DNA from 2 places in the Knoellia tibetensis genome. Region 2 is predicted to be linked to the other one. Evidence: predicted binding sites of a transcription regulator. Region 2 holds the regulator's gene; the other holds the start of a gene.
What was found. Region 2 encodes LexA, which represses DNA repair genes until DNA is damaged. Its sites were predicted from a motif close to TCGAACANNTGTTCGA; they were not measured.
Positions count from the first base shown of each region.

Region 1: the regulator LexA is predicted to act here: its motif matches at 2,234-2,249, upstream of ACOJV7_RS06720 (HNH endonuclease signature motif containing protein).

Region 1 is NZ_JBMBWF010000001.1:1,407,933-1,412,340, reverse strand. Features, by position in the region: gene ACOJV7_RS06740 (ABC1 kinase family protein) at 1-505, opposite strand, end outside; gene arr (NAD(+)--rifampin ADP-ribosyltransferase) at 627-1,079, opposite strand; partial or broken gene ACOJV7_RS06730 (putative immunity protein) at 1,200-1,580, opposite strand; gene ACOJV7_RS06725 (VOC family protein) at 1,661-2,149, shown strand; gene ACOJV7_RS06720 (HNH endonuclease signature motif containing protein) at 2,263-3,975, shown strand; gene ACOJV7_RS06715 (mycothiol transferase) at 4,012-4,408, opposite strand, start outside.
Region 2 is NZ_JBMBWF010000004.1:7,636-12,043, reverse strand. Features, by position in the region: gene ACOJV7_RS15325 (winged helix DNA-binding domain-containing protein) at 1-500, shown strand, start outside; gene ACOJV7_RS15320 (VOC family protein) at 513-956, opposite strand; gene ACOJV7_RS15315 (LysM peptidoglycan-binding domain-containing protein) at 1,317-1,718, opposite strand; gene lexA (transcriptional repressor LexA) at 1,906-2,655, shown strand; gene ACOJV7_RS15305 (Sir2 family NAD-dependent protein deacetylase) at 2,658-3,554, opposite strand; gene ACOJV7_RS15300 (LysR family transcriptional regulator) at 4,185-4,408, shown strand, end outside.

The DNA of each region.
Region 1 (4,408 bases), on a different contig from region 2:
CCAGGCGGGCCAGCACCTCCATGTCCCCCCGCACGGTCTCGCGCACCCCCGGTCGCTGGACCTTGACGACGACCTCGTGCCCGTTGCGCAGCGTCGCGGCGTGCACCTGGCCGATCGAGGCGGACGCCAACGGGTCCACCGAGAAGTCGCTGAACCGGTCCCCGATCGAGGCGCCGAGCTCTCGCTCGACGACCTCGCGCACCTCGGCGAAGGGGATCGGCTCCACCGTGTCCTGGAGCCGGGTCAGGGCCGTCGTGTATGCCGGTGGGAGCAGGTCGAAGCGCGTCGACAGCAGCTGCCCGAGCTTGATGAAAGTGGGCCCCATCCGCTCGAGGTCGGCCGCGAACCGCTCCGCGGTCTCCTGGTCGCCGGTGACCGGGTCGTCGGCGTCGGGGCCGTCCGCGGCGAACTCGTCGAGCTGCGCCCCCGAGATGAGGTCGGACCGGCCGTAGCGGCGCAGGAGACGGACGAGGTCCATGTAGCGGCTGTCGAGGGGGTTGCGCATGGGGCACATCTTGGGGCACGTCCTCCCCGTCCTGTCGCCGGGGGCGCCCGGCAGGACGAACGGTGCGCTCAACGCCTACTGGCGCTCGCTCGGCGCCGTCTGACGCCGGACGCCGCGCCCGTCAGTCGTCCATCGCCTCGACGCCGAGCTCCCGCAGCTCGGCCATGCGAGCGCGCATGTGCCGCACCGTCTCGTCCGGCGGGAACGTCAGCCCGGTGACCTCCTCGACGACGCGCAGCGGCTCCTTGGTGCGGTAGGAGCGGGTCGGGTTGCCGGGGAACCGCTTGTCGGTGACGTTGGGGTCGTCCTCGATCGTCCCGACGGGCTCGACCCGGTAGACCCGCGGCGGGCCGTCGCCGAGCGCCAGGGCTGCGGCGAGCGGGGCGCCGTCCCGCGACGCCGTGAGGTAGATGTTGCGCGAGGCCTTGCCCGAGCCGTAGTTGGTGCCCCAGCCGGGCGTGAGCAGGTCTCCCGGCTGCAGGTCGGCACGCGTCCCGTGGAAGAACGGGCCGGGGTCGTCGACCGGTCGCGGCGTCGGCGGCGGGTCGCGCAGCAGGCTGTCGAGCCGCCGCATGAGGACGGCCACGCGGCTGCGTCCCTCGGGTGCCCGCGGGTAGCGCGTGAGGATCTCGACGAGCTCGGGCGTGGCCCGCTTCTGCGAGGCGACGAGGAGGTACTCGCCGACGACCGCGTCCCCGTCGCGCGCGACCTCGCCGGCCCGTGCCGCGTGCGCGGCCGCGCCGAGGATGTGGCGCACCTGCGTGGCCTTCGCCAAGGGATGCAGGTATGCCGCGGCGCACGCGTCGCCCGCAGCGGTCGCCGCGTGCCCCGCAGCCTCGTCGGACGTCTCCTTCCCGGCGCGGTGGGCGTCCGTGGCCGCGGTCCGCTGGAGCCGGCTGCGCGGTGCGCCGTCGACGAAGCGCCGGGCCGCGTCGAGCGCGGCCGCGGGACGGGGGTCGCCGGGGTTCGCGCGCTCGAAGAGGAAGAGGGCCGGCTCGGCGCACGCGACGGCATACGCGACGACGGTGCGGAGCTCACCGGTGGTGAGCTCGAAGTCTCCCGACGTGGTTGGCATTGCCTCGAGTCTCGCACCTACGCGCGCTCGCGTGAGGCGGTCGGAACCCTCGGGCGCCGAGACAGCGCCAGAATGGGCCGATGGCACGCATCACGCACTTCGACCATGTCGGGCTCACGGTCGCGGACCTCGACGCCGCGCTCGACTTCTTCGTGAGCCTCGGGTTCGAGCTCGAGGGACGGATGTTCATGGAGGGCGAGTTCGTCGACACGGTCATCGGGATCCCGGGCTCCCGCTCCGAGATCGCGACGCTCTTCCTGCCCGAGGGAGGCGCGGGCGGCCGGGACGGTGGGCGCACCAAGCTGGAACTGTCTCGATTCGTCCACCCGGACCACGAACCCGGCTCGCCGCAGAACATGTCGACCGAGGTCGGGCTGCGCAACATCGCCTTCCAGGTCGACGACCTCCACGCCGTCGTCGAGCGTCTCGCTGAGGCCGGCTACGGGCTCGTCGGCGGGATCGGCGAGTGGGAGGACATCTGGCGGATGACCTACGTGCGCGGCCCCGAGGGCATCATCGTCGCGCTGGCGCAGCGACTTGACGGAGCGGCCGAGACCTCGGAGGCCTGACCTTCCAGCGTGACGTACCCAGCGGGCGACCGATGTCGGATGTGGTTCCCGCTCAGCGGAATCCGCTGTGGACAAGCCACCGTTTCGAACTGTTGTTCGAGTAGAATCCCTGTATGACGACGAGCAGCCTCGCAAGCGGACAGGACCGGTATGCCGGCCTGCTCGCGGATGCTGCCAGCCTCACCACCGAGCAGCTGCTCGACGTCGTCGAGGACGCCCAGCGCGAGGTCGACGCCGCCCACGCCCGCCAGGCCGTGGCGCTGGCGCACCTGTCGGCGATCGAACCGGTACTGCAGGAGGACGGGACGACGGTCGAGGTGAACCGCGGCCTCGGGCACCAGCGGCTCGACGCCCCCGAGCTCGCCGCCTCCCGGCTCGGGATCTCGGTCCATGTCGCCACCACCCGCGTCGAGGACGCGGTCCGTCAGCTCACCCGCACCCCCGCGCTCGTCGACGCCCTCGCCGCGGGCGAGCTCGACCTGCGCCGGGCCGCGGTCGTCACCGACGAGACCGAGTTCCTCTCCGGCGAGGAGGCAGCAACCGTGGTCACGGCGCTGGCACCTCACTGGGGTGGTGTCACCGTCGGCCCGCTGCGGCGGCTCGCCGCCCGCACGGTCGCCCGGCTCTTCCCCGAGACCGTCGCCGACGAGGCCGAGCGGGTCCGGGCACGCCGGACCCTGACCCGGGTCACCGGTGAGCACGGCGTCGACACGTGGCGCGGCGACGTCCTCGTCGAGCAGTCGCGCCCCGCGTGGGCCGCCGTCACCGAGCTCGCCCGCCGGCTCGTGCGTGAAGGCCACGCCGACTCGTTGGCGCAGGCGCGTTCGGACGCGATGACTCGGCTCATCCTCGGACACAGCGACGTCAAGGTCGTCCTCCACGCCACCCGCGCCGCCGGGGCCGAGAACGTCGTGGGTGATGTCACCCCCAGCGCTCGAACCGCCCCCGAACCTTCGGAGACGTCCGGATGGGTCGAGGTCGGCGGCTTCGGTGCTCCCGGTACGGCCTTCGTGCCGGCCGACGCGCTTGCTTCCACGGGCGCCCCGCGATCCCGCGACCACCGACCGCGACTCGCCTGCCACCCCGGCACGGGAGCGCTGACCGACGGACACGTCCCCGCCGGACTCGCCCCCGGGGGCGACCTCACCCGCACCGTCCCCACAGGCCCCGCCGACGCGACCGATACGAAGGTCGGGCAGTCGTGCTCGACCTACCGGGTGGCTGCGGCCATGGTCCGGTTCGTGCGGCTGCGCGACGGGTCCTGCCGGTTCCCCGGATGCTCCACCCCCGCCCGCCAGTGCGACCTCGACCACGTCAGACCCTGGCCCACCGGACCCACCGCCACCACGAACCTCATCTGCCTGTGCCGGCGCCACCACCGCATCAAGCAACGCGACGGCTGGACCGTCCGGCTCCACCCCGACGCCACCGTCACCTGGACCGACCCCACCGGCAGGACGTCCACGACGATGCCCGTCGACCACCTCCACCTGGCGGCGACCTCCCCCACTGCGGGTTCGGACCCGGCCGCGCCCATGTCGCCTCCGGGCCAGGCCGCGCCCTTGTCGCACCCGGGCTCGCCCGCACCGCGGCGGCACATCGACCTCAGTCTCCTCGACGACGACCTCTCCGAACTCCTCATCGATCACCTCGCCCGAGGCGCCCAACGCCGGCGCCACTCACGAGGCTTCAGCCGGCACATCACCTTCGAAGCGGACGAGCTCCACGACGGCGCGCCCTCCCGCCCGCCGGACTGGGTATGGCCGCAACAGGCCTACGAGCCGCCGCCACCACCCGAACCACGCCGCGACGTCATCCCGTTCTGAACCCGCCACCCGCGAACCCAGGGGTGCCGAGAGCGCTCAGGATCCGGACCGCGGCCGCCAGCCGGGTGGCGGGTCCTCGCCGACGCGCCCGTCCACGGACTCGCGGAGCAGGTCGGCGTGCCCGGTGTGGCGGCCGTACTCCTCGACATGGTCGAGCACGAGCCGACGCAGGCTTACCGCCTCGCCGTCGGGGCCGGTGCGGGCGATCGGCTGGTCCAGCCCACCCTGCGCGACGAGCCGGGCGAGCGTGGTGCGGGAGCGCGCGACTGCCGCGTTGTAGCGCCGGTAGAGCGACTCGACCGAGTCCTCCGGCGTGAGCGTGAGGTCCCAGTCCTCGTCCTCGTCCCACCCGTTGTCGTCCCAGTCCGGCGGCATCTCCTCACCCGCGAGCTTGACGAAGAACGCGTAGTCCTCCTGCACGGCAAGGTGCTTG
Region 2 (4,408 bases):
GCTTCTACGCCGGGCACGGGCCGGCGTCCGAGCGCGACCTGCAGCGGTGGAGCGGGCTCACCCTCACGGAGATCCGGACCGCCACCGCCGAGCTGACGACCTCACCGAGCCTGCGCTCCTCGCACCCGCTCAAGGCGGTGGAGTGCGCCGGCGAGACGTTGTGGTTCGACCCGGCGCGGTCGGCGCGCACGACACGCGAGCACACGGCATACCTGCTCTCGACGTTCGACGAGGCCGCGCTGACCTACCCCAGCACCGGGTTCCCCCGGCGCAACCACGACGCCGACCGGACCCGGCTCGTGTCCGAGGCGGGTGGCGGGGTCGTCGTGCTCGACGGTCGCGACATCGGGACGTTCAAGCGCAGGGTCGAGGGGAAGAGGGTCGTCGTCACCGTCCGCCCCGAGGTCGACCTCACCCACCGGGAGCGGGACGGGGTCGAGCAGGCCGCGGCGTTCCTCGCTGACTTCCACGAGCTCCCGCTCGAGCTCGTCCTTCTCTGACGCGCGCAGGGCTCAGGCGTCGTCGACGCCGAAGCCCTCGCCCTGGGCGCGCTCGTGCGACTCCTCGGTCTCCTCGAAGAGCGTGATCGTGAGACCCGCCGGTGCCTCGAGGCGCGAGTTGAGCGACTTCCACGGCGTGAGGACGGGTTCGGCGACGACCTGTGCGCCGGCCGTCTCCGCCTCTCGCGTCGCGGTCGCCGAGTCCTCGACCTCGAAGGCGATGCGGATCCTCGGACTCGGAGTGCCTCCGGCCTCGACTCGGTCGATCGCGACCCTGTGCGCCGGGCTCGCGATCTCGAAGGTCGCCCGTCCTGCCTCGAGGATGGCGACCCGGTCCTCGCCGCCCTCGGAGAACGCCGCGACCTCGTCCATGCCGAGGACGTCGCGGTAGAACCGCACGGCGTCGTCGTAGTCCTCGGCCTCGACGACCACCCGAAGCTGCTTCACCCTCTGCACGCGTCCCTCATCCGAGCTCGTCATGCACGGTCCAAGCCGTCCGGGCCCCGACTTATTGCGCAGGAGCGACGACTCGGCCCGGCTTGGGCCCGTCCAGGTGTCGCTCCTGCGCAATCAGTCGCGGACAGCCGAGGCCCCGCAGAGTCACCGAGCGCGACGGGAGTCAGGTACGCGACGGGAGGCATGCTCGCCGCGGCGCCTGGGCCGAGCGTTGGCACCGGGCCACGCAAAGGGCGCCCCGCGAAAGATGGCGGGGCGCCCTCCGTGCTGAGCCGGCGAGGGGTCGAAGCTCGCCCTGGGACTCAGGTCCGAGCCGGGGTCGAAGCGGCTCGGAGTGCGTGGGTCGTCAGTGCACGGCGCTCAGCCCTGCGGGATGACGACGGTCTGGCCGGCGCGCACCTGGGCGCTGCTCAGCCCGTTGGCCAGCTGGAGCTCGGCGACCGCAGTCGCGAGCGACGTGCCGCTCATGTGCTCTGCGGCGATCTGCGAGAGGGTCTGCCCCTGCTCGACCGTGACGGTGACCGGGGCGCCCGAGGCAGAGGCTCCGCCGATGAGTCCGGCGAGCGCGGCAACGAGGGCGACGAGCAGCACGGTCGTCGTGATGGCCAGGCGTCCGGCTCGCGTCAGCCGCAGTGCCGGCTGGGGCAGCCGGCGCACGGCTTCGCCCGTCGGGACGAGGACCAGCCGCGGACGCTCCGGCCGACGCGTCGGGAGCGGAACGGCATACCCGGCAGTGGTGTCGTCGTAGGCGACTGCACTCATGGGGTCCTCCTGGGTCGAAAGGACGTTCGATAGAACGCCTGTACGATTTCTAGCACGGATGTTCGACGACTTCAAGACACGCGTCGAACAGATGTTTGAAACACCTGCTCGAACTCCGTACGCTGAAGCCATGTCAGGAAGCCAATCAGGCACCACTGACAACGCCCTTTTCGCAAGGAGAACGAGCATGAGCGACAAGCGCCGCCCGGCCGCCGACGACGTGGTCCACGAGCTGCCCGACCGCGACCCCGGCGACGGCACGCTCACCGTGCGTCAGCGCAAGGTCCTCGACGTCATCCGCAACTCGGTCGACCGCCGTGGCTACCCGCCGAGCATGCGCGAGATCGGGCAGGCGGTCGGTCTCACCTCCCCCAGCTCGGTGTCGCACCAGCTCAACGCCCTCGAGAAGAAGGGCTACCTGCGGCGCGACCCCAACCGTCCGCGCGCCCTCGAGGTCGTCTCTCCCGATACCCCGAGCGACATCCGCGGCTACCGCGGTGGCGCCGCGCCCGACGATGTCGACGCCGACCTCGACCCGACCGGTTCGGGCGACGTCCGTCCCGAGGCGAGCTACGTGCCGGTCCTCGGCCAGATCGCGGCCGGTGTGCCGATCCTCGCCGAGGAGACGGTCGACGAGGTCTTCCCGCTGCCCAAGCAGATCGTCGGCGAGGGCTCGCTCTTCCTCCTCAAGGTCGTCGGCGAGTCGATGATCGACGCCGCGATCTGCGACGGCGACTGGGTCGTCGTGCGCCAGCAGCCGACCGCTGACAACGGCGACATCGTCGCGGCGATGCTCGACAACGAGGCGACGGTCAAGACGTTCAAGCGCAAGGACGGCAAGGTGTGGCTGTTGCCGCACAACCCGGCCTTCGACCCGATCGACGGCGACCACGCGACGATCCTCGGCAAGGTCACCGCGGTCCTGCGCCGCGTCTGAGCTCAGCCCGCCCGGTCGGCCCGCTGCCCCACCTCGCGCGCCAGCGACGACAACGTGACGCCGAGCGACGCATCGATCCGGTGCGTCGTCTCGGCGTCGCCGCGTGTGGGGCCCCTCGTGATGACGACGACGGGTATGCCGTGTGCGGCCGCGCGCCGCACGAACCGGTAGCCGCTCATCACTTGGAGCGACGAGCCGAGGACGACGAGCACGGGCGCCTCGTCGGTGAGCGAGAAGCAGAGGTCGACCCGGTCGCGCGGGACCGCTCCACCGAAGAAGACGACGTCCGGCTTGAGGGTGTCGTCGCCGCACACCAGGCATCGCGGCGCGAGGAAGGTCCGGACCGCCTCGTCGGCGAGGACGATGTCGCCGTCCGGACGGATCTGGCTGCTCACCTGCGACCCGTCGGCGACCGAACCGAGGGCCCGCGACGCGAACCCGGGGTTCGCGTCGTCCATGAAGGCCTGGACGAGGTCGCGGTCCACCCGCTCGCCGCAGGTGAGGCAGACGACCTCCGCGAGTGAGCCGTGGAGCTCGGTGACGGCGCGGGTTCCGGCCTCCTGGTGGAGGCCGTCGACGTTCTGCGTGATGACGGGTCCGAAGGCGCCGGCGTCCTGGAGGTCGGTGACGGCGAGGTGCCCGGCGTTGGGTTCGGCTGCAGTGAACCGCTGCCACCCGATGAAGCTGCGCGCCCAGTAGCGCTGGCGTGCCTCGCTCGTCGCGGTGAACTCCTGGTGCGACATCGGGGTCACCCGGCGGTTGCCGTCGGGCCCGCGGTAGTCCGGGATGCCGCTCTCGGTCGACATCCCCGCCCCGGTGAGGACGAGGGCCGGCCCGAGCGCACGCAGCAGGGACGCCACCTCGGCGACCGTCGCGGTCGCAGGTCCGTCAGCTGTCACCGGATCATCGTAGGCAGGTCCCGGCGACAGGACCCACGCCGAGCGGCCGTCGAGGCCAAGGCGGCGTCCACTTCCCCGACAGCCGTGGGCCCGCCACGTGCGCAGAACTCATCCCGCATTCGAGCGGGCTGCCTCGTGCAGGACCGCCGCAGCCGACATCCACTGGTGATCGATGCGCGAGCTGCCGGCATGAGCGCCGGCCCCGCAACGGCAGGACCAGCACCAGTCGCCGGTCGCGGCACGGAAGACATCCGTATGGTGACGGGCTCGGACGTGGGTCCGAGCACGTGTCGCCGTGCGCAGGCTCCGCAGGAGCTCTGGGGTCGTCATCGACCTCACCGCACTCGTCACTCGCCCGGACAGCAGCTCTGGTGCACGAGCGCGGACGTCACCATCGAGCGCCAGTCCACCGTCGATCGTCCGGCGTGCCCACCCGCGCCGCACTCACATCTCCAGCGCCAGCGCCCCCAGGCGTCACAGACGACGCAGGGATGGTGGGTGCGCCGGGCGCTTCGACGGCGGAAGTGCGTGCTCATGCAGGGAAGGAGGCGGCCGGCCGTCGCGAGATACGCCATCACACCGTGACACGACGACTGGAGTTTCGATAACCGTGCGTTATATCATTGATCCATGATCGACGCCGCTGGTCTCCGTGTCATGCGCGCCATCGCCGACGAAGGCAGCTTCACGGCGGCGGCGCTCTCCCTCGGATACTCACAGCCGGCCATCTCGCAGATGGTCCGCCGCCTCGAGACCCGCACGGGCACGACGCTCGTCGAGCGGGTCGGCCGCAGCGTGCGCCTCACAGAGGCCGGGGCCGTGCTCGCCCGTCACGCCGGACCGGTGCTCTCGGC